DNA from 3 places in the Sphaerisporangium aureirubrum genome. Region 2 is predicted to be linked to each of the others. Evidence: predicted binding sites of a transcription regulator. Region 2 holds the regulator's gene; each other region holds the start of a gene.
The links. Region 2 encodes LexA, which represses DNA repair genes until DNA is damaged. Its sites were predicted from a motif close to TCGAACANNTGTTCGA; they were not measured.

Region 1 (7,806 bases), on a different contig from region 2:
GGCCTGGCCCGCTCCCGGCACGGAGATGACGATGTTGTCGCCCGACTTGGCGACCTCGGCGTCGGAGATGCCGCCGCCGTTCACCCGCTCGCGGATGATGCTGACAGCCAGGTCGAGACTCTCCTGGGAGGGGGTCTGGCCGCTCTGGGTGACCGGGGAGAGGGTCACCGTGGTGCCGCCGGCGAGGTCGAGGCCGTACTTGGGGACGAGTGCCTTCTGCAGGAACATCGCCGCGCCCATGGCGAGGATGAGCGCCAGAAGAGCCAGGAGCACACGTCCCGGCCTGCTCTGGCTACTTGTCGATGGGGCCACTGGTGGTCAGTTCTTTCGTCAAGGGGTTTGCGATGATCCTAGGTCAGGACTTCTTGTCGGCCGAACCCTCGTTCGTGCCGCGCTCGGCGGCGTCGGCGATCGGCTCGTCGACGACGGTGTCGGTGACACCCTCATCATTGTCCACCGTCTCCTCCTCCACCGGTGTCACCACGCGGCCGATCGACCCCTTGACCCAGCGGGTCTCCACGCCGGGAGCGACCTCGAGGACCACGTCGTCGTCCTGGACGGCGACGACGGTGGCGAACAGGCCGGTGGTGGTCATCACCCGGCTGCCCGGCACCAGGCTGTTCTGCATCTGTACCTGCTCCTGCTGCCGCTTGCGCTGCGGGCGGATGAGCAGGAAATAAAAGACCACGACCAGCAAGATCAGTGGCAAGAATGATCCAAGGCCCTGCACGGGGGCTTCCTTCCGGTTTGAACTGACCGGCCTGCGACCGGAGGTCTGGCGACTAGGGCACGCACGCTGAGCGTCTCAGCGTACACATGCAGCCAAGCCACGGAGTTTAGGCGAGCTTGTCAAAGCCCGGCAACGACCCCACGAACCGGCGCACGGGAAAGTTCCCGTTGTCACCGATCTGTGACCGGTCCCTGCGGTTATTTTGAAATTTTCAGCTCGAGCCCTCCTACCTGCACACGTACCCCCTTCAGGCCCGGTCCCACCGTCGTCCCGGAAGTCTTCACAGCACCCGGTGTCCTCTTGTGGGAGCGTGAGCCGAATGCCGTTGTAAACACGGCGGTCAAGGCCGCCGGCGGCCGTTCAGGTTCCCGCGGAAGGGTCCTCGAAGAGGACGGGGTGGGCGCCGAACGCGGCGGGGGGCGGGGTGAGGCCGAGGTGGGCCCACGCGGCCGCGGTGGCGACCCTGCCGCGGGGGGTGCGGGCCAGCAAACCCTGGCGGACCAGGAAGGGCTCGGCGACCACCTCCACGGTCTCCGGCTCCTCCCCCACGGCCACCGCCAGGGTGGACAGCCCGACCGGGCCGCCGCCGAACTTGCGCATCAGCGCGCCGAGCACCGCGCGGTCCAGGCGGTCCAGGCCCTCGCCGTCGACCTCGTACAGGTCGAGCGCGGCCGAGGCGACCTCGACGGTGATGACGCCGCCGGCGCGGACCTCGGCGAAGTCGCGCACCCGGCGCAGCAGGCGGTTGGCGATGCGGGGCGTGCCGCGGGACCGGCGGGCGATCTCCGTGCCGCTCTCGGGGGGCAGGTCGAGCGACAGCAGGCGCGCCGAGCGGCGCAGCACCTGCTCCAGCTCGGCGACCTCGTAGAAGTCCATGTGCGCGACGAACCCGAAGCGGTCGCGCAGCGGGGCGGGCAGCAGCCCGGCCCTGGTCGTGGCGCCCACCAGCGTGAACGGCGCGATCTCCAGGGGGATGGCGGTGGCCCCCGGGCCCTTGCCGACCACGATGTCGACCCGGAAGTCCTCCATGGCGAGGTACAGCATCTCTTCGGCGGGCCGGGCCATGCGGTGGATCTCGTCCACGAACAGCACCTCGCCCTCCGACAACGTCGAGAGGATCGCCGCGAGGTCCCCCGCGCGTTCCAGCGCCGGCCCCGAGGTCAGCCTGAGCGGCGCGCCGAGCTCCGCCGCGACGATCATGGCGAGGGTCGTCTTGCCCAGCCCCGGCGCCCCGCTCATCAGCACGTGGTCGGGCGACCTCTCCCGCCGCACCGCGCTCTCCAGCACCAGCGACAGCTGCTCGCGCACCCGTCCCTGCCCGATGAACTCCGCCAGCCGCTTGGGCCGCAGCGCCGACTCGATCGCCTGCTCGTCGCCCTCGGCGTCCGGCGACACGAGATCCCGTTCCAGGCTCATCGCTTCCCTATCTCACGCTCAGGGCCCGCAGGGCGGACTTCAGCAGGGCGGCGACGGCGGGGGCGCGGCCCGCGGCGACGTCGGCGTCGGCCTGCGGGGCGACGGCCGCGACGGCCTCGTCGGCGTCCCTGGCGGAGTAGCCGAGGTTCACCAGGGCCGAGTGGACCTGGTCGCGCCAGGAAGCCTGGCGGGCGTGGCCGTTCAGGGCCGCGTCGACGGCCTCGGCGGGGGTGCCGAGTTTGTCCTTCAGCTCCAGGATGATGCGCTGGGCGCCCTTCTGGCCGATGCCGGGGACCATGGTCAGCGTCTTGACGTCGGCGCTCGCCACGGCGACCCGCAGGGCGTTCGGGGTGTGCACGGCCAGCATGGCGAGGGCCAGCCTGGGGCCGACGCCGGAGGCGGTCTGCAGCATCTCGAAGGTGAGGCGCTCGTCGTCGGTGGCGAAGCCGTAGAGGGTCAGCGACTCCTCGCGGACCACCAGGGACGTGGCGAGACGGCCCTGCTCACCGGCCCGCAGCGTGGCGAGGGTGCCCGGGGCGCAGTGGACCAGCATCCCGACCCCGCCGACCTCCAGCACCGCCGAGTCCGGCCCGACGGCCGCCACCCGGCCCGCGACCGACGCGATCATCCGTCCACCTCTTCCACTGCGCGCGGCTTGACGCGGCCCGCGCCGGCCGCCGCCGGGGCGGTGCTCCTGGCCTTGGCGACGGCCTCGTTGAGGCGGTTCTGGGTGCCGCCGCGCCAGATGTGGCAGATGGCCAGCGCCAGGGCGTCGGCGGCGTCGGCGGGCTTGGGCATGGCCTGGAGGCGCAGCAGGCGGGTGACCATGGCGCCGATCTGGGCCTTGTCGGCGTTGCCGTAGCCGGTGATGGCGGCCTTGACCTCGGACGGGGTGTGCAGCGCCACGGGCAGGCCGCGGCGCGCGGCGCAGACGATGGCGACGGCGGACGCCTGGGCGGTGCCCATGACCGTGCGCAGGTTGCTCTGGCTGAAGACGCGCTCGACGGCCACGGCGTCCGGCTCGACGTCGTCCAGCCAGCGCTCGATCTCGGCCTCGATGGCCACCAGCCGCGCCCCGATGTCGTCGCCCGCCGGAGTGCGCGCCACCCCGACCCGCACCAGCGTGAGCGGCGCGCCGGCGCGTCCCTCGACGGCGCCGAGACCGCACCGGGTCAGCCCGGGATCGACCCCCATCACCCGCAGCCGCGGCAGCCGCACCAGCCCGCCTCCCACCCGCCGAACACCTGTTCGGCGCAGACTGTACCCGCATCCGCGATCCCGCGCACGCACCGCCTTCCGCGTGCCCGGGCGCCCCTGGATCAGAAGTAGTCGATCAGGTAGGGCTTGGCGGCGAACACCGAGGACAGGGTCTCGTCGGTGTGGGGGGTGCCGCCGGTGAGGAGGCCGGCGCGGCGGAGGGTGGCGAGCTGGACGCCCGCGAACAGGGCCGACATCCCGCCGATGGTGAGGTGGGGGACGGAGTGGGACTCGGCGGGCGGGGGGACGCGGGTGGCGGTCGCGGTGCCGGAGGCCACCGACAGGAGCCAGGTGCCGGAGTTGGCGGGACGCTCGGGGTCGTCGACGGCGACGACGGTCTCGGCGCTCACGGTCTCGGGGTAGCCCCGGGCGGCGACGGCGGCGGGGAGGTCGACCAGGCGGAACATCCACCGGGTGGCCGAGATGTGCTCGTCCTTGCGCTCCCGCAGGAGCCACAGCAGCGGGTCGTCCGGCTCGACGGTGGCGGTGACCGACCTGGCCACCGAGGACGAGGAGCCGACGAGCGCCCACAGCGCCCGCGCGGTGGCCTCCGACCCGGCGACGAGGTTGTCCACGTCCAGGTCGCCGCCGTCCCAGCAGTACGCCAGGAAGCCGTCGTCGGCGAGGTAGCAGTAATCGGTGTCGTCGGTCAGCCAGTGCCGCATCAGCCGCTCCTCCCACATGAGCGGCCCGGAGGCGCGGGTGGCGCCGTACACGCGGTCGAGCACCTTGCCGATCTCGGGGGCGTCGTCCGGCGCGACCCTGCGCAGCGGGACCCCGCCGCCGGCTCTGCCCTGGAGCAGGCGCAGGGCCTCGGTGGGGATGTTGACGCGGTAGCGGGCGCCGGCGTGCTCCCAGCCGAGGCTCCGGTAGATCTGCGTGGTGGCCGGGTAGAGCGCGGAGACGGCGTGACCGAGGTCGGCGCACCGCGCGAGCAGGCCGCGCATCAGCATGCGCCCGACGCCCCGCCCGCGGTCCTCCGGCGCCACGGTGACCCCCGCGATGCCGCCCATGGAGATGGGGCGGCCGTGCCACCACTGCACGTAGTTGTTGACCCTGCCTGCCCCCGTGAGGCGGGTGCCGTCGAACACCCCGAGGTAGCGGCCCTCGGGCATCAGGGGCGTGACCATGGTGCGCCAGGACGCGGCGTCGTCACCGGACAGCACGCCGAAGGCCCGGGTGCGGCAGTCGAGGACGGCGTCCAGGTCGTCCACGGTCAGATCGCGAATCTCCACGACCGCCAAACCTACGGCGGGCCCCCGGGCCGGGTCTAATCGTTTTCCGCGCCGTCAGTCGAGCTTGGCGAGGACCTCGTCGCTGACGTCGAAGTTGGCGTAGACGTTCTGGACGTCGTCGCTGTCCTCCAGCGCGTCGATGAGGCGGAAGACCTTGCGGGCCGAGTCCTCGTCCAGGGGGACGCTCAGGGTGGGCAGGAAGCTGCTCTCCGCGGAGTCGTAGTCGATGCCGGCCTCCTGGAGGGCCTTGCGGACCGGGACCAGGTCGCCGGCCTCGGAGACGACCTCGAAGGACTCGCCGAGGTCGTTGACCTCTTCGGCCCCGGCGTCGAGGACGGCCATCAGGACGTCGTCCTCGGCGAGGGTGCCCTTGGGGACGATCACGACGCCCTTGCGGTTGAACATGTAGGCGACCGAGCCGGGGTCGGCCATCGAGCCGCCGTTGCGGGTCATCGCGACGCGGACCTCGGACGCGGCGCGGTTGCGGTTGTCGGTGAGGCACTCGACCAGGACCGCGACGCCGCCGGGGGCGTAGCCCTCGTACATGATGGTCTGCCAGTCGGCGCCGCCGGCCTCGAGGCCGCCGCCGCGCTTGCGGGCGCGCTCGATGTTCTCGACGGGCACCGAGTTCTTACGGGCCTTCTGGACGGCGTCGTACAGCGTGGGGTTGCCGTCCGGGTCGGGTCCGCCGGTCCGGGCCGCCACTTCGATGTTCTTGATGAGCTTGGCGAAAAGCTTGCCGCGCTTGGCATCGAGCGCGGCCTTCTTGTGCTTCGTCGTCGCCCATTTGGAGTGGCCGGACATCGGCTAGAGCTCCCTCACCATCTCGACGAAATAAGAATGGACCCGCGCGTCCCCGGTCAGCTCGGGGTGGAATGACGTCGCGAGCAAAGGTCCCTGCCGGACCGCGACGATCCTATCCCCCGGTTCGGCCACACCCAGCACTTCCACGCCCGCGCCGACCGATTCGACCCAGGGTGCGCGGATGAAGACGGCATGGAGCGGGCCGCGGCCGGCGAAGTCGAGGGTGGCCTCGAACGAGTCGATCTGCCGCCCGAAGGCGTTGCGCCGCACCACCATGTCGATGCCGCCGAGCGTCTGCTGGCCCGCGATGCCGCCCTCGATGCGGTCGGCGAGCATGATCATGCCGGCGCAGGACCCGAAGGTCGGCATGCCGGACTTGACGCGGATGCGCAGCGGCTCCAGCAGCTCGAACGCCTCGGCGAGCTTCCAGATGGTCGTCGACTCGCCGCCGGGCACGACCAGCGCGTCCACGGCCTCCAGCTCGGCGGGCCTGCGGACCGCGACGGGCCGGGCGCCGGCGCTCTCAAGGGAGCGGGCGTGTTCACGCACATCGCCCTGCAGGGCTAGTACGCCGATGGTCGGCGCGGTCGTCACCGGTGGTTCCTCTCGATCGCTGTGCCAAAAAGCGTACGGCCAAGCCGCACGACACCCCAAACCGGTCAGGGCTGGCGGACCAGGCCGGGCACGCGGTCGGCGATGACGAAGGTGCTCGCGACGGTGACGGGCGCGCCGGGCAGCCGTACGTAGGGCAGCGTCTTGAACAGCGCGGTGAGCGCGGCCTGGTCGATCTTCAGGAGGATGTAGCCGCGCCTGCGCAGGTGGAACCGCAGGTGCGGATTGCGGGCCAGCAGCGCGTCCCGCGCCCGGTCGCCGTCGTGGCCGTCCCCGCCGCTGGTGACGGACGTGACGGCCAGCTCGGTGCCGACCACCGGCGAGCCGGGGTCGTCGTAGTCGAGCGCCAGGTCCCCCGCCCAGTGGGAGTGCACGTCGCCGGTGAGCACCACGGCGTTGCGCACCCCGGCGTCCATCCAGCCCCTGGTCACCCGGGTGCGGGAGCCGGAGTAGCCGTCCCAGGCGTCCTGCCGCACCACCTCCTCGCCGATGTCGTCGCCCCGGCCGCGGTGGCCGAAGAACACCTGCTGGCCGATCAGGTCCCAGCGGGCCCCCGAGCCGCGGAACCCGTCCAGCAGCCACCGCTCCTGGTCGGCCCCGGTGATCGTGCGGTCCTTCTTCGCGGCCTGCGGGCACTCCTGGAAGCCGGGGCCGCACGGCAGCGGGTCGCGGTACTGGCGGGTGTCCAGCATGTGCAGGGTCAGCAGGTCGCCCCACCGCAGCCGCCGGTAGAGGCGGATCCGCGGGCCCTTGGGCCTGGCGTCGGAGCGCAGCGGCATGTGCTCGTAGTACGCGCGGAACGCCGCGGCGCGCCGGGCGGAGGGCACCAGGCTCATCCAGTTGTTGGTGACCTCGTGGTCGTCCATGACCGACACCCAGGGCGCCACCGCGTGCGCGGCCCGCAGGTCGGGGTCGGTCTTGTACAGGGCGTGCCTGCGGCGGTAGTCGGCGAGCGTGCGGGACTCGTGGCCCTCATGGTCGCGGACGTTGCCGCCGGGGCAGGCGTGCTCGCCCTTGGCGTACTCGTAGATGTAGTCGCCGAGGTGGACGATCAGGTCGGGGCGCTCCTCGGCGACGCGGGCGTAGGCGGTGAAGTAGCCGTGCTGGTAGTTGGCGCACGAGGTGAGGGCCAGCGTGGCCGCCCCGCCGGGGACGCCGATCGCCGGCGCGGTGCGGGCCCGGCCCACCGGCGACACGTGCGGCCCGGCGCGGAAGCGGTACCAGTACTCGCGGCCCGGCTCCAGCCCGGTGACCTCGACGTGCACGCTGTGCGCCCATTCGCGGGCGGCGTCCTCGGTGCCGCGCCGCACCACGTGCTCGCAGGAGGGGTCGGCGGCGACCTCCCACTGCACGGGCACGGTCTCCTTCGGCATGCCGCCGTGGCCGTCCTCGGCCATGGGCACCGGGGCGAGGCGCGTCCACAGCACGAAGCCGTCGGGGGCGGGGTCGCCGCTGGCGACGCCGAGGGTGAACGGATCGGCAGGCGGCAACCGCCGGGGCGGCATCCCTGACACCAGTCCCAGCACGAAGAACGATCGCCTGTCGATCACATGACGATCATCAACTATCCACCGCAAACCCCAGGTATAGCGACACCCAGGTCACTGAGGGTATTTCCGGACGATAGCCCCATGTCTTCCCCGATGCCGGAAACGTCCGGCACCGGCGGGCCGGGACGGCCGCGGCGGATCCGCGGCCGGTCACCGGCGCCGTGTCACCAGCCGCGGGTGGCGAGCCGCTCGGAGTCGGGGA
Region 2 (7,806 bases):
AGTCGTAGGCGTGGCCGGTGGCCATGAGCAGCGCGCCGAGGTTGGCGTACCCGATGCCGAGCTGGCGGTACGCCCGGGTGGTCTCGGCGATCTTGCTGGTCGGGAAGTCGGCGAAGGTGATGGAGATGTCCATCGCGGTGATGATCAGCTCGGTCAGCTTCACGAACCGGTCGACGTCGAAGGTGTCGTCCTCGCCGAGGAACTTCAGCAGGTTGATGCTGGCGAGGTTGCAGGAGGAGTTGTCCAGGTGGACGTACTCCGAGCAGGGGTTGGACGCGGTGATGCGGCCGGTCTCCGGGCAGGTGTGCCAGTCGTTGATCGTGTCGTCGTACTGCACGCCGGGGTCGGCGCACTCCCACGCGGCCTGGGCCATCTTGCGGAACAGGGACTTGGCGTCGACCCGCTCGATCACTTCGCCGGACAGCCGGGCCCGCAGCCCGAAGTCGCCGCCCGCCTCGACGGACCGCATGAACTCGTCCGACACTCGCACGGAGTTGTTGGCGTTCTGGTACTGCACCGAGACGATGTCCCGGCCGCCGAGGTCCATGTCGAAGCCCGCGTCCCGCAGCGCGCGGATCTTGTCCTCTTCGCGGGCCTTGGTCTCGATGAACTCTTCGATGTCGGGGTGGTCGACGTCCAGCACGACCATCTTGGCGGCCCGGCGGGTGGCGCCGCCGGACTTGATGGTGCCCGCGGAGGCGTCCGCGCCGCGCATGAACGAGACCGGGCCGCTGGCGGTGCCGCCGCTGGACAGCAGTTCCTTGCTGGAGCGGATGCGGGAGAGGTTGACGCCGGAGCCCGACCCCCCCTTGAAGATCACGCCTTCTTCCTTGTACCACTCCAGGATCGACTCCATCTGGTCGTCGACCGCCAGGATGAAGCACGCGCTGACCTGCTGCGGCGAGGCGGTGCCCACGTTGAACCACACCGGCGAGTTGAAGCTGAAGACCTGGTGGATCAACGCGTGCTTCAGCTCGTGGTCGAAGATCTCGGCGTCCTCCTCGGAGGCGAAATAGCCGTGCTCGCGCCCGGTGCGGGTGTAGGCGCCCACCACACGGTCGACAAGCTGCCTCAGGCTGACCTCGCGCTGCGGGGTGCCGACGGCGCCGCGGAAGTATTTGGTGGTCACGATGTTGGCGGCGTTCACCGACCAGGAGTCGGGGAACTCGACGCCGCGCTGCTCGAAGTTGATCGAGCCGTCCCGCCAGTTGGTCATCACGACGTCACGGTGCTCCCAGCGCACCTGGTCGTACGGGTGCACACCGGGGGTGGTGTGGATACGCCTGATCTTCAAGCCCTTGGGGGCGCGCTTGCCCCCGCGTCCCACCGAGCCACTCACCGTCTCCGTCATGATCTCCCCCTTCCGGGGCCCTGGAGCCCTTGTTCCTGGAACACACCGTCACACCGCCCTGCCCCCCGCGTGGGGGACGTGTTCACCGTCTCGCCGGCCGTCACGCCGGCTCCGCCTGGCCCGCCGCCCTCGCGTCGCGCGCGGCCCGGAGCTGCTCGATCTCCGCCTCGAAGTCGGCGAGCGTCTCGAAGCCGCGGTACACCGAGGCGAACCGGAGATACGCCACCTCGTCCAGGTCGCGCAGCGGCCCGAGGATCGCCAGGCCCACCTGGTGGGCCGGGATCTCGGCCGCCCCTCTGGCCCGTATGCTCTCCTCGACCCGCTGGCCGAGCTGGGCGAGGGAGTCCTCGCTGACCGGGCGTCCCTGGCAGGCCCGCCGCACCCCGGCGATCACCTTGTCCCTGGAGAACGCCTCGGTCACCCCGCTGCGCTTGCTGACCATCAGCAGCACGGTCTCCTGCGTGGTGAACCGGCGTCCGCACTCGGGGCAGGTGCGCCGGCGGCGGATCGCGGCGCCGTCCTCGGTGGAGCGGCTGTCGATGACCCGGGTGTCCGGATGACGACAGAACGGACAGTGCACGTGTCACCTCCCCCGCCCATGCGGAACAGGCCGGCGCACTCGTCGATCTTGACTCGGTGCGCCGACGGAAACACAACCTATGGTGAACCACATCGGTGTAACTACTAGATGTTGTGGTCTAACCGTAGGAGTGCCGCCGCATGAACGCAAGTCGGCGCGACCCCTACGCGCGAACCACCCCGCCCATCAGCGATAACGGCACCGCGGACGGCGTGTCGCACCCCTGATCCCCTGCCGCACCCCTTGCCCCACCAGGCACGACCCGGATCCGCTCGCGGCGCCGGTGCAGAACCTTACGGAGACCGGCCGGGCGTGATCGACTTCGACACCCGTCCGGCATAAGATCGCAAAAGTCGAACACGAGAGCGATCGAACTCCCGTACGATGGCGGGCACGATAATGCCCGATCAGAGGCCCCATTATCGAACACGTGTTTGATGACGATCTTGAACGGAGTTATTGTCGCCGTGTGGGCGGCATTGCAGGCATGGCAGGCACACGGCGGCCGGGCTGGGCGGGCGCCACGGACCGAGCGCCTCACCGGCGCCCGGTGAGGAGGAGTTCATGAGCGAGCAGGAGATCGGCGCGGTCGTCAGCGACCTGGCCGTGCGAAGGCGTGACGAGCTCGGTCTCACCCCGAGGCAACGCAAGATCCTGGAAGTGATCCGCGACTCCGTGCAGCAGCGGGGTTATCCGCCCTCGATGCGCGAGATCGGCGAGGCCGTCCAGCTCACCAGCACCTCCAGCGTCTCCCACCAGCTCACCGCGCTCCAGCGCAAGGGATACCTCCGCCGCGACCCGCACCGCCCCCGTGCCCTGGAGGTCCGCCTGCCCGGCGAGCCGGCCCTCTGGGTCGACCCCGTCGGCGACGGCGAGGACGAGCCGCTGATCAGCAGGCCCACCGCCGCGTTCGTCCCGCTGGTCGGCCGCATCGCCGCCGGTGGCCCCATCCTCGCCGAGGAGCGCATCGAGGACGTCTTCGCGCTGCCCAAGCAGCTCGTGGGCGAGGGCACGCTGTTCCTGCTCCAGGTCGCCGGCGACTCCATGATCGAAGCCGCCATCGCGGACGGCGACTGGGTCGTGGTGCGCCAGCAGCCGGTCGCCGACAACGGCGACATCGTCGCGGCGATGATCGACGGCGAGGCCACCGTGAAGACCTTCAAGCGCAAGGACGGCCACGTCTGGCTGGTGCCGCAGAACCCCGTCTACGACCCCATCCCCGGCGACGAGGCCACCATCCTCGGCAAGGTCACCGCGGTCCTCCGCAAGCTCTGACCGGGTTCCGGCAGAGCGGCCGGGTCAGGCCTTCCTGACCCGGCTCACCAGCGATCGGCCCCCGGTCAGGGGACGATGTTGACCAGCTTCGGCGCCCGCACGATCACCTTGCGGGGCGCGCCGTCCAGGTACGTCCGCACCTTCTCCGAGGCCAGGGCCAGCTCCTCCAGCGCGGCACCGGAGATGTCGGGCGAGACCTCCAGGCGGTCGCGCACCTTCCCCGCCACCTGCACCACGCAGGTCACCGACTCCTGCACCAGCAGCGCGGGCTCGGCGGCCGGCCAGCCGGCCCGGGTGACCGACGGGCCGTGTCCCAGCCGCTCCCAGCCTTCCTCGGCGCAGTACGGCGCGACCAGGGACAGCAGCACCGCCAGGGTCTCGGCCGCCTCGCGCACCGCGGGGTCGGCCGCGCCTGGGCCCGTGTCGATGGCACGGCGCGCCGCGGTGGTCAGCTCCATGGTGCGGGCGACCGCCACGTTGAACTTGTGCGCCTCGACCAGCCGGGTGACCTCGTCGATGGTGCGATGGGTGACCTTGCGCAGCTCGGTGTCGCCGGACGAGAAGTCCGCTCCTGGCGCCGACGCGGCCCCGGCCTCCGCCATCACCCGGAACGCCCGGGCCAGGAACTTCTGCGACGCGGCGGCCGAGACGTCCGCCCAGTCGATGTCGTCCTCGGGCGGGCCGGCGAACACCATGGTCAGCCGGACCGCGTCCACGCCGAACGCGTCGATCTGCTCGCCCAGGTCGACGCCGTTGCCCAGCGACTTGGACATGGCCTTGCCCTGGTTGACGACCTGGCCTTGGTTCAGCAGGCGCAGGAAGGGCTCGGGGAAGTCCACCATGCCCATGTCGTGCAGCACCTTGGTGAAGAACCGCGAGTACAGCAGGTGCAGCACCGCGTGCTCCACACCGCCGACGTACTGGTCGATCGGCCCCCAGCGGCGCACCTGCTCCACGTCGAACGGCGCGTCGTCCAGCTGGGGCGAGCAGTAGCGCAGGAAGTACCACGAGGAGTCGACGAAGGTGTCCATCGTGTCGGTGTCGCGCAGCGCCGGGCCGTCGCACTTGGGGCAGGCGACGTTGACCCAGTCGGTGGCGCTGGCCAGCGGCGACACGCCCTTGGGCGCCAAGGCGTCGCCGCGCAGGTCGGGCAGCGTGACGGGCAGCTGGTCGTCGGGGACCGGCACCTCGCCGCAGTCGGGGCAGTGGATGATCGGGATGGGCGTGCCCCAGTAACGCTGGCGGGACAGCAGCCAGTCGCGCAGGCGGTAGTTGACCGCCGCCGCGCCGGTGCCGCGCTCGCCCAGGATCTCGACGATCCGGGCGATGGCGCCGGTCTTGGTCAGCCCGTCCAGCGGCCCGGAGTTGACCAGACGGCCCTCGCCCGGCGTCGCGGTGCCGCTCTCCGCTGGGTCGGGCAGGCCGGTCTCGACCACGACCCGCACCGGCAGGCTGAACTTCAGCGCGAAGTCCAGGTCGCGCTGGTCGTGCGCGGGCACCGCCATGATCGCGCCGTGGCCGTAGTCGGACAGCACGTAGTCGGCGGCCCACACCGGGACGCGCTCGCCGTTCACCGGGTTGATCGCGTGGCGCCCCAGGAAGACGCCCGTCTTCTCCTTGTCGGTGGCCAGGCGCTCGATGTCGGTCAGCTTGGCGACCTCGGCGCGGTACGCCTCCAGCGCGGGCAGCTGCTCGGGGGCGCAGATCTCCTCGGCCAGCGGGGCGTCCGCGGCCACCACGAAGAACGTCGCGCCGTACAGGGTGTCCGGACGGGTGGTGTAGACGGTGACCGGCTCGGCGCGGCCCTCGATCTGGAAGGCGACGTCGGCGCCCTCGGAGCGGCCGATCCAGTTGCGCTGCATGGTCAGCACGCGCTCGGGCCAGCCGCCCTCCAGCTGGGCCATGTCGTCCAGCAGGCGGTCGGCGTAGTCAGTGATCTTGAAGTACCACTGGGTCAGCTCGCGCCGGATCACCGTGGCGCCGCACCGCTCGCACTGCCCCGCGACGACCTGCTCGTTGGCCAGCACCGTCTGGTCGACGGGGCACCAGTTGACCAGGCCGCCCTTGCGGTAGGCCAGGCCCCGCTCGAAGAAGCGGTTGAACAGCCACTGGTTCCAGCGGTAGTACTCGGGGTCGCTGGTGTGCAGGCGGCGCGACCAGTCGAAGGAGATGCCGTACCGCTTGAAGGAGTTGGCCTGGGTCTCGATGTTGGCGTACGTCCACTCCGCGGGGTGGGCGTTGCGGCGGATCGCGGCGTTCTCGGCGGGCAGGCCGAAGGAGTCCCACCCGATGGGGTGCAGGACGTTGTAGCCCTTCTGGAACCAGTAGCGGGCGACGACGTCCGCGATGGCGAAGACCTCGGCGTGCCCCATGTGCAGGTCCCCGGAGGGGTAGGGGAACATGTCGAGCAGGTACTTACGAGGGCGGTCGTCGCCGTCCCCGCCGGCCCGGTAGGGGTCCAGTTCCTCCCAGCGGCGCTGCCACTTGGGCTGCAGCGTCTGCGGATCGTACTGCTCGTCGCTCACGGCCTCGTCCTTAGATTCATCAGGGGCGCGGATGGCTTGGTCGATCTTGACCAATAAAGAAACCCCCCGTGTCCACGAGGGGCAGCCGCGTCGACCCGCGTCTCAGCGCGCTCGACGCGGCCGGCCAAGAAGCAGGGTCCCGCCACGCATAGCTCAAGGGTAGCGCAGTGCGCAAACACCGTTCATATCGTTTGGCCGCCACCATGACCTGGTGATCGAAATGCGGGCACATAGCGACCCGATGGTGATAGATCCGTTGTGCCCCGTATGTACCTTTAGTTTACGCTTTTCGCTGTGGCGAACTCGTATGGGCCAGGACGCGGCCCGGATTTCCCGGGGGACGACCTGCCGATGCAGGATCCGCCGACCGACCCGAACGGCCTGAGGCTGCGGGAACCATTCTCCGATTCTCCTGCGGACACCCCTGCTCCACATGAGATCATGCCGAGCACCCTCAATCCGGGCATGATTTCGGGAGGTACGCCCGCGATGGCACCTGAGCAGACCAGCCGCCCCACGCGGGCTCCGGCATGGCCGGAGAGCCCACCGCCGTGGCCGGAGATGCCCCCGCCGTCGGCGCACCCCTCCTACCAGGACCCGGTCACCCCGCCCCCTCCCGGCCACCAGCACCACAACACCGGCCCGCAGGACCACGGCTCCTACCCCACCGGCCCGCAGCGGTACGACACCCCGGCCCCCCCGCAGTACGCCCCCCAGGGCTCGGGCCCCCATCAGTACCCCCCGCAGCCCACCGGCCCGCAGCAGTACGGCGGCCCGGGCACCGGGCCCCAGCAGTACGCCCCCCAGCCGTCCACCGGCCCCCAGCAGTACCCTCCGCAGCCCACCGGCCCCCAGCAGTACGCCCCGCAGGGCCCCGGCCCGCAGCAGCACGCCGCGCGGAACGCCGGACCCCAGCGGTACGCGGGCGCCCCCGGCACCATGACCGCGCAGGGCACCGACGTACAGGCCCCGGGCGGGATGAACGGCCAACTCCCCGGTCCCGTGAACGGGCAGCACGGCCCGATGAACGGGCAGGCCCCGGGCGCGGCGAACGGGCAGGGCCCGATGCTCGCCGCGCCGCACGCCGCCGGGACGCAGCAGTACACCCCGCCAGGCACCGAGACGACCGTGCGGCTCGCCGAGGCGACCACGCACGAGCGTTCCGCGCCCCCGGCGCCGGGACGCAGGCGCAGGCCGGAGAGCGGCCCCGAGGACCCCTACAAGCCGTTCGTGACCGCCGGGCAGATCAGCGGGCCGAAGACCCCGCCGCCCGAGCGCCAGCAGGAGCTGTGGAACACCGTCTTCGGCGACAACTACGAGGCGATCGGCGAGACGCAGGACGAGGGCGGCGGCGGCAGGCGGGTCTGGCTGCTCGCCCTGATCGCCTCGGTCGCGGTCGCCCTGGTCGCCGCCCTGCTGTGGGCGTTCCTCGCCGGGCCGCTGCGCGGGACGCCCGAGTCGGGCAAGGCGTCGGGCGACGGCGGCGCGAGCGGCGCGGCGGAGCCCCCGCCCACGGCCAAGCCGTCCACGGGCACCAAGCCGCAGGCGCTGACCCGGCTCCCCAAGTACCGCGGTGAGGCCTCCCCCCGGCTCGGCACCGTCGCCGACGACGTGGCCGGCCTCAACATCCCGCGCCTCGGCGGCCCGTGGCGGCTCGACACCAGGACCGACCACATCCGCACGACCTACGGCTTCGAGACCCGCCAGTACGTCGCGGCGGGCCAGGACCCGGCGGGCAAGCTCCAGTTCGCCCAGCTGATGACCGGGCCGCTGGCCAAGAACCTCGCGGCCAAGTACGCCCCCGACGAGCCGGAGAACCTCGCCCCGGTGATCAGCGCCGTGGCGTTCGCCGCGCGGGGCAAGTTCTTCCCCGAGGGCAACAAGATCGTCAAGACGGCCGAGCAGCGCCTGACGGCGGGCGGCAAGCCCGCGCGGGTGGTCGCCTACCAGGTCACGGCGGGCGACCAGAAGACCACCCTGGTGGTCGCCGCGGTGAGCACCGGCGCCGACCTGCCGTCGATCGTCTACATGGCGGTGCCGGACGCCAAGAAGGCGCTGCTCCCGGACGTCAACAC
Region 3 (7,806 bases), on a different contig from region 2:
CGCCGGAGCGGCGGGCGTCGTCCAGCAGGACGCGGCTCGGGTACATGCCGGGCTCGTGGGTGAGGACGCCGGCGAAGAACGCGGCGGTGTGGTGGCGTTTGAGCCAGGCCGACTGGTAGGTGGGCAGGGCGAACGCGGCGGCGTGGGCCTTGCAGAAGCCGAAGGAGCCGAAGGCGTCGAGGATGTGCCAGGCGTGGTCGGTGGTGGCGCGGTCGTACTCGGGCAGCACGTTGCTCTCCCACCACACCATGACCCCCGCCCTGGCGGAGGAGTCGCCCAGCTTGCGGCGGATGCTCTCGGCCTCCGACAGGCCGCAGCCGGTCATGACGTCGATGATGCGCAGCACCTGCTCGTGGAAGACGACCACGCCGTGCGTCTCGGCCAGCGCGTCGCGCAGCCGGGGGTGGGGGTAGGACGGCTCGCGCCAGCCGTGCCGGGCCTCCAGGTAGGGGGTCACCATGTCGGAGTTGACCGGTCCGGGGCGGAACAGCGAGATGTCCACGATCAGGTCGTGCAGCACCCGGGGTTCCAGCTTGGCGACCAGTTCGCGCTGGCCGGGGGACTCGATCTGGAAGCAGCCGAGCGTGCGCCCGGTGCGGATCATGTCGTAGGTGGGGGTGTCGTCCCGGGGCACGCCCCGCTCCAGGTCGACGTCCACGCCGTCCACCCGCTCGATCTCGCTCAGCGTGTACGCCATGGCGGACTGCATGCGCACGCCGAGCACGTCCAGCTTGAGCAGGCCGAGTTCCTCCACGTCGTCCTTGTCGAACTGGCTCATGGGGAACTCCAGCAGGCTGCGCTCCACCGGCGTGCGGTCGCGCAGCCCGGCGTTGCCGACCAGGACGCCGCAGGGGTGCAGGGCGATGTGCCGGGGCAGGCCGTCGAGCTTCTCCGCCAGCCGGAACATGGTGGTCAGGGCCCGGTCGTTCAGGCCGCTGCCGCGCAGTTCCGGCAGATCCGTCAGGGCGGTGCGGATCTGCCGGGCCCGGACGTGCGGGAACGCCTTGGCGATGGTGTCGATCTCGTGCGGCGGCAGGCCCATGGCGGCCCCGACGTCGCGGATGGCGCTGCGGGCCCGGTAGGTCTCCATCATGGACACGCACGCGACGCGGCTCTCGCCGTACCGGTCGAGGATGGCCCGGTAGCAGTCCAGCCGCCGCGCCGACTCCACGTCCACGTCGATGTCCGGCAGCCCTCGGCGGCTGTCGCACAGGAAGCGCTCCATGAGGAGGCCGTGGTCGAGGGGGTTGACCTCGCCGATGCGCAGCAGGTGGGTGACGAGGCTGCCCGCGCCGGAGCCGCGGATGGCGCAGCGCACGCCCATCTCGCGGATCATGTCCGTGATCCCGGCCACGACGATGAAATATCCGGACAGCCGCTTCCGCTCGATCACCGCCAGCTCCGCCTCCAGCCGCTCCCTGGCGTCCCTGGATCGTTCCATCCCGCGCCACGCCAGCCTCTCCTCGCAGCGCGAGCGCAGCAGCGGCACGGGGTCGCCGTCCACCTCGGGCAGGTGCAGCCGCTGCGGGTCGCCGACCAGCGCGAGGACCTCCAGAGGGTCCAGCACGCAGCGCTCGGCGACCCGGCGGGTGGCGGCGAGCAGGTCGCGCGCGCGGCCGTCGTCGCCGCAGACGCGCGACGCCATCAGCGCCATCTCCTTGCCGTCCTTGAGGTAGGCGTGCGCGGCGGAGTGCTCCAGGTGCCGGGGGTGCAGCGGCACGAGCTTGCGCGCCGCGTCCAGCACGTCCCCCACCCGGTAGTCCCCCGGGTCCAGGTGGCGCACCGCGTTGGTCAGCACGGCCGGCACGCCCGCCGGCCCGGCGAGGGCCAGCATGCGCCGGGCGACGCTCGTGTCCCGCTGCCCGTAGTGGTCGACCACCTCGACCACGAGGTCGGGGACGGCGGCCCGCCAGTCCGTGAGCAGCTCGTGCGCCCGCCGGTCGCGGCGCTCGGCCACCGCCCGGCCCACGTCGGACCTCGGGCCGAGCATGACCACCAGCTCGCCGGCGTGCCGGGCGATCATCTCGCGGGTCACCCGGGGCTCGCCCCGCTCCCCCGCCCGGTGGGCGTCGGCGGTAAGGCGGCACAGGTGGGCCCACCCGGCGGCCCTGGCCAGGACGGTCACCCGGCAGGCGTCCTCGCCGGGCCGGTCCAGCGCGAAGTCGACGCCGACGACGGGACGCAGGCCCGCCTCGGCGCACGCCTGGACGTGTTTGACCGCGCCGTACATGCCGTCGCGGTCGGTCAGCGCGAGGACGTCCATGCCGTGCGCCGCGGCGCGCGCCGCCAGGGCGGCGGGGAACGCCGAGCCGTACCGCAGCGAGTAGGCGGAGGCGACGTGCAGGTGGGGGAACATCAGTCCCACGCCCTCAGCATCAGCCAGCCCCCGCTCGCGGTGTCGAACCGCAGCTCGTAGGTGCCGGTGTCGCCGCCGGGGCTGGCCTCGACCCGCCAGAAACGCCGCTCGCCGGGGTCGCTCTCCGCGATCCGCCACCACTCGCGGGAGGTCACCCAGTGGTCGAGGACGCGGCGCACGACGTACAGCCGGTCCCGCCAGACGAAGCGGGCGGGCTCGCCGTCTCGCGTCCACACCTCGATGGGATCGCCGTAGATTCTGCTCAAGGCGGATCTTCTCCCTGGGGCCTTCGGAACTGAACACCCGGGGGAAGACGGGCGGTGCTGGTTCGAACATACGTTCCCAGCACCCCGGAGGCAAATCCGGACGAGCCGGACATGCTGCGGTAACGTGCCTGGTGATCGCAGGGATGCGTGGCACGGCCTTGACTGTGACGATCACATCAGTGTTCGTTCACACAACTACACCGGAACGCAGCGGACTAGACACTATTTATTGTCCGGGGTCGCGTAACTTTCCCCCATACCATCAGATAGCGGGAGCTAAACGTGCATTCACCCCGTACGCGTATCGTCGGCCTGGCGGCCGCCCTTACCGTCGCCACTTCCCTTGGTGCCGCCTGCGGCGCCGCCCCGACCGCCGGTTCCGGTGACGCCGGCGGCGCCGCCTCCGCCGCCAAGACGGCCACCTCCGCCGCCGACCTCGGCGGCCTGGACAAGCTGGTCGAAGCGGCCAAGAAGGAGGGACAGCTCAACGTCATCGCCCTCCCGCCGAACTGGGCCAACTACGGCGAGATCATCTCGGCGTTCTCCACCAAGTACGGCATCAAGGTCAACAGCGAGAACCCCGACGGTTCCAGCCAGGACGAGATCAACGCCGTCAAGACCCGCAAGGGCCAGGACCGCGCCCCCGACGTCCTCGACCTCGGCACCGCCTTCGCGCTCAGCGGCGCGGCGGAAGGCCTGTTCGCACCGTACAAGGTGCAGAGCTGGGACAAGATCCCCGAGGGCCAGAAGGACGCGAGCGGCACCTGGTACAACGACTACGGAGGCTACGTCTCCATCGGGTGCGACGCCAAGAAGGTGGAGAACTGCCCGCAGACCTTCGCCGACCTGCTCAAGCCCGAGTACAAGGGCAAGGTCGCGCTGAACGGCAACCCCACCAAGGCGGGCGCCGCGTTCGCGGGCGTGTACGCCGCGTCGCTGGCCAACGGCGGCAACTTCGACGACATCCAGCCCGGCATCGACTTCTTCAAGAAGCTGAAGGACACGGGCAACTTCAACCCCGTCGAGTCGACCCCGGCCACCGTGCAGAGCGGCGAGACCCCGATCAGCATCGACTGGGACTACCTCAACGCCGGCTACACCGACGAGTTCGTCAGCAAGGGCGTCGACTGGAAGGTCGCGGTCCCGAGCGACGGCAAGTACGCCCAGTTCTACGCCCAGGCGATCAACAAGGACGCCCCGCACCCCGCCGCCGCGCGCCTGTGGGAGGAGTTCCTGTACAGCCCCGAGGGCCAGAACCTGTGGCTGAAGGGCTACGCCCGCGCGGTGCTGCTGCCCGCCATGCAGACCGACGGCACGGCCGACGCCGCGCTGGTCGCCAAGCTGCCCGCGGTCGAGGGCACGCCCGAGTTCCCGACCGACGCCCAGGTCACCAAGGCCAAGGAGGTCCTGGCCACCGGCTGGGGCGCCGCGGTCTCCGGCTGATCTTGACGCACCCGGCAACGACGCCATGACCGAGACATCCTCGACGGCGCCCGCCCGCCTGCCCCGGACCACACCGGCCCGGGGCGGCCGGGGGCGCCCGCGCTCGCCCGGCTGGGCGGCCGCGCTCCCTCTACTGATCTTCATCGGGCTCGCCTTCGGGATCCCGGCCGTCGCCCTGCTCGGCGGGGCGTTCACCTCCGAGGGCTCCCTCACCACGGCCAACCTCACCGAGTCCCTCCAGGGGGCCTACCTCACCTCCCTGCTCGGCAGCGTCAAGCTGTCCGCGCTGGTCGCCGTGGTGGGCGCGGTGCTCGGCACGTTCCTCGCCCAGGCCATCGTGACCTCCCGGCACCGCGCGCTGCGCGAGGCCGTGCTGACCGCGTCCGGGGTGCTCGCCAACTTCGGCGGCGTCCCGCTGGCCTTCGCCTGGATCGCCACCCTCGGCAACTCCGGCGTCCTGACCCGCGGCCTCGGGCTGGACGGCATCGGCTGGAGCCTCTACAGCTTCTGGGGCCTCGCCCTGGTGTACCTCTACTTCTCCATCCCGCTGATGGTGCTGGTCGTCGTGCCCGCGCTGGACGGCCTGCGTCCCCAGTGGCGCGAGGCGGCCCGCAACAACGGGGCCTCGGCCTGGCAGTTCTGGCGGTACGTCGGCATCCCGGTGCTCACCCCGTCGCTGCTCGGCGGCGTGGTCCTGCTGTTCGGCGGGGCCTTCGCCGCGTACGCCACCGCCGCCGCCATGGTGGGCACGGTGGTGCCGCTGGTCACCCTGCAGATCGCGGACGCCCTGACCGGCAACGTGCTGATCGGCCACGAGAACGTGGCGCTCGCCCTCAGCTTCGACATGATCGTGGTGGCCGGCCTGGTCATGGCCGTCTACCTTCCCCTCCAGCGCAGGAGCGCGCGATGGCTGCGCTGACCCCCACCGTCCTGCCCGAGGTCACCGCCCCCGCCGGGCGGGGCGGGCGGCCCCGCCGGGTGCGCGTCTGGCGCGGCATCGTGCTCGCGCTGGCCGCGCTGTACTTCGTGGTGCCGCTGCTGGCCTCGTTCGTGTTCACCGTGAACGACCCCGTCCAGGGGTTCACGCTGGACGCCTACCTGGAGATCTTCGACGCCGAGGGCTTCGGCGCGAGCCTGCTGCTGTCGCTCGGCCTGGCCGCCGCGACCATCGTGGTGGTGCTGGCCCTGACGCTGCCCGCGATGCTGGCCGTACGGCTCAGCGCGCCGAGGCTGCGGCCGGTGATGGAGGTGCTGTGCACCCTGCCGCTGGTGGTGCCGCCCATCACCTTCGTGGCCGGGATCAGCACCGTGCTGCGCTGGGGGCCGGACTACCTCGCGACCACGCCGTTCTACCAGACGATGATCGCGATCCAGAACCCCACGTTCCCGGTCGTGCTGGTCGTCGCGTACGTCGTGCTGGCGCTGCCGTTCGTATACCGCGCGCTGGACGCCGGGCTCGGCGCGATGGACGTCCGCACGCTGGTGGAGGCCGCGCGCAACTGCGGGGCGTCCTGGCCGCAGGTGCTGCTGCGGGTCATCGTACCCAACCTGAAGTCCGGCCTCGCCAGCGCGTCGTTCCTCACCCTGGCGCTGGTGCTGGGCGAGTACACGGTGGCGCGGCTGCTCGGCTTCCAGCCGTTCTCGGTGTGGATCGTCACCATCTCCGGGTCGAACGCCGCCATGTCGGTCGCCGTGTCCATCTTCAGCCTGCTGCTGACCTGGCTGCTGCTGCTCGTCCTTTCCACCGCGGGAACCAATAGAAGGAGCGAATCGTGAACGGGGCTCGGGTGGAGTTCCGGGGGCTGCGCCGCGCGTTCGGCGCCACCACGGCCCTCGACGGGCTGGACCTGACGGTCGCGCCGGGTGAGCTGATCGCCCTGCTCGGGCCGTCCGGGTGCGGCAAGACGACGGCGCTGCGCTGCGTCGCGGGCTTCGAGACCCCCGACCAGGGGGCCGTGCTCGTCGACGGCGACGACATCACCCACGTGCCGGCCAACCGGCGCGACGCCGGGATGGTGTTCCAGTCCTACAGCCTGTTCCCCAACCTCAACGCGCGCGACAACGTGGCGTTCGGCATGCGGGTGCGCAAGGTGCCCGCCGCCAAGCGGCACGCGCGGGCCGCCGAGCTGCTGGAACTGGTCGGGCTGCCCGTGCACGGCGACCGGTACCCGCACCAGATGTCCGGCGGGCAGCAGCAGCGGGTCGCGCTGGCCCGGGCGCTGGCGCTGGAGCCGCGGGTGCTGCTGCTGGACGAGCCGCTGTCGGCGCTGGACGCCAAGGTGCGGGTCTCGCTGCGCGAGGAGATCCGGCGGCTGCAGCAGAACCTGGGCATCACGACGATCTTCGTGACGCACGACCAGGAGGAGGCGCTGTCGATCGCCGACCACGTGGCCGTCCTCAAGGACGGGCGGCTGGAGCAGTCCGGCACCCCAGCCGAGGTGTACGACACGCCCGCGACGCCGTTCGTGGCGGAGTTCGTCGGCACCATGAACCACCTGCCCGGGCGGCTGTCGGGGACGGAGGTCGAGGTGCTCGGCCAGCGGCTGCCGGTGCACGGCGCGGTGCCCTCGACGCCGGACGTCGACGTGCTGGTGCGGCCGGAGACCGTGCTGGTCACGCCGTCCGGCGACGGTCCGGCGCTGGTGGTGTCCTCCTCGTTCCGCGGCGCGTCGGTGCGGCTGCGGCTGCGGGTCGGGGAGACCGAGTTCCTGGCCGACCTGCCGGGGCACGACGCCGTGCGGCTCGCGCCCGGCGACTGTGCGTCCGTACGGCTGGTGGAACGGCCCGTGCTGGTCGCCGCGCGGACGTCCTCCGCACCGGCCGGCGCGCCGGAGGCCGTCGCGGCCGAATGAGTGCCCGTCCGGGTGCGGCCTGGCTCGATAAGGTAGGCACTCGCGAACAGGTGCATAGCGGTTAGGCGACGTGGTGAACAACCTAAGTCCGGGTGAGCCCTCCCAGATCGGCCGATACCAGGTGGTCGGCCGACTGGGCCGGGGTGGGATGGGCACGGTCTACCTCGGGCTGGACGGCACCGGGCAGCGGGTCGCCATCAAGGTGATCAACCCGGAGTACAGCCGTCACGAGCAGTTCCGCACCCGCTTCCGGCGGGAGGCCGAGTCGGCGCGCCGGGTCCGCCGCTTCTGCACGGCGGCGGTCCTGGACGCCGACCTGGACGGGGACCAGCTGTACGTGGTCACCGAGTTCGTGGACGGGCCCGACCTGGACCACGCGGTGCGCAGCGGCGGCCCGATGCGGGGGTCCAGCCTGGACGCGCTCGCCGTCGGGGTGGCGACCGCGCTGACCGCCATCCACAGCGCGGGCATCGTGCACCGGGACCTGAAGCCGTCCAACGTGCTGCTCTCCCCCGTGGGGCCCCGGGTGATCGACTTCGGCATCGCCCGTGCCATGGACACCCTGAGCGGTCTCACCGGCACCGGCCAGCTCATGGGCACGCCCCGGTACATGGCCCCCGAGACGCTGCGCGGCGAGCCGGTGTCCCCCGCGTGCGACGTCTTCTCCTGGGGGTGCCTGGTCGCCTTCGCCGCCAGCGGCCGGCCCCCGTTCGCCGCCGAGGCGCTGCCCGCCGTGGTGTACCAGATCCTCAACGCCGAACCGTCCCTCTTCGGCCTGGAACCCGCGCTGCACTCCCTGGTGCTCGCCACCCTCTCCAAGGACCCGTCCCGCCGCCCCACCTCCCAGCAGATCCTCGACCAGATGGTCGGCCGCACCACCCCCGAACAC

Region 1: ruvC (crossover junction endodeoxyribonuclease RuvC) is a predicted target of LexA. The motif match lies at 3,383-3,398, and genes of this name have one in related genera.
Region 3: ACFP1K_RS34025 (DUF6504 family protein) is a predicted target of LexA. The motif match lies at 2,685-2,700, and genes of this name have one in related genera.

Annotation. Positions count from the first base shown of each region.
Region 1 is NZ_JBHSRF010000049.1:49,302-57,107, forward strand. It holds gene secD (protein translocase subunit SecD) at 1-273, opposite strand, end outside; gene yajC (preprotein translocase subunit YajC) at 356-709, opposite strand; gene ruvB (Holliday junction branch migration DNA helicase RuvB) at 1,091-2,146, opposite strand; gene ruvA (Holliday junction branch migration protein RuvA) at 2,154-2,774, opposite strand; gene ruvC (crossover junction endodeoxyribonuclease RuvC) at 2,771-3,349, opposite strand; gene ACFP1K_RS26915 (GNAT family N-acetyltransferase) at 3,466-4,638, opposite strand; gene ACFP1K_RS26920 (YebC/PmpR family DNA-binding transcriptional regulator) at 4,693-5,442, opposite strand; gene pdxT (pyridoxal 5'-phosphate synthase glutaminase subunit PdxT) at 5,446-6,036, opposite strand; gene ACFP1K_RS26930 (alkaline phosphatase D family protein) at 6,102-7,604, opposite strand; gene pdxS (pyridoxal 5'-phosphate synthase lyase subunit PdxS) at 7,769-7,806, opposite strand, start outside.
Region 2 is NZ_JBHSRF010000002.1:211,263-219,068, forward strand. It holds gene ACFP1K_RS02360 (vitamin B12-dependent ribonucleotide reductase) at 1-1,351, opposite strand, end outside; gene nrdR (transcriptional regulator NrdR) at 1,452-1,931, opposite strand; gene lexA (transcriptional repressor LexA) at 2,496-3,206, shown strand; gene leuS (leucine--tRNA ligase) at 3,272-5,731, opposite strand; gene ACFP1K_RS02380 (hypothetical protein) at 6,221-7,806, shown strand, end outside.
Region 3 is NZ_JBHSRF010000080.1:34,575-42,380, forward strand. It holds gene ACFP1K_RS34020 (DNA polymerase III subunit alpha) at 1-2,356, opposite strand, end outside; gene ACFP1K_RS34025 (DUF6504 family protein) at 2,356-2,622, opposite strand; gene ACFP1K_RS34030 (ABC transporter substrate-binding protein) at 2,905-4,065, shown strand; gene ACFP1K_RS34035 (ABC transporter permease) at 4,091-4,984, shown strand; gene ACFP1K_RS34040 (ABC transporter permease) at 4,972-5,841, shown strand; gene ACFP1K_RS34045 (ABC transporter ATP-binding protein) at 5,838-6,917, shown strand; partial or broken gene ACFP1K_RS34050 (serine/threonine-protein kinase) at 7,039-7,806, shown strand, end outside.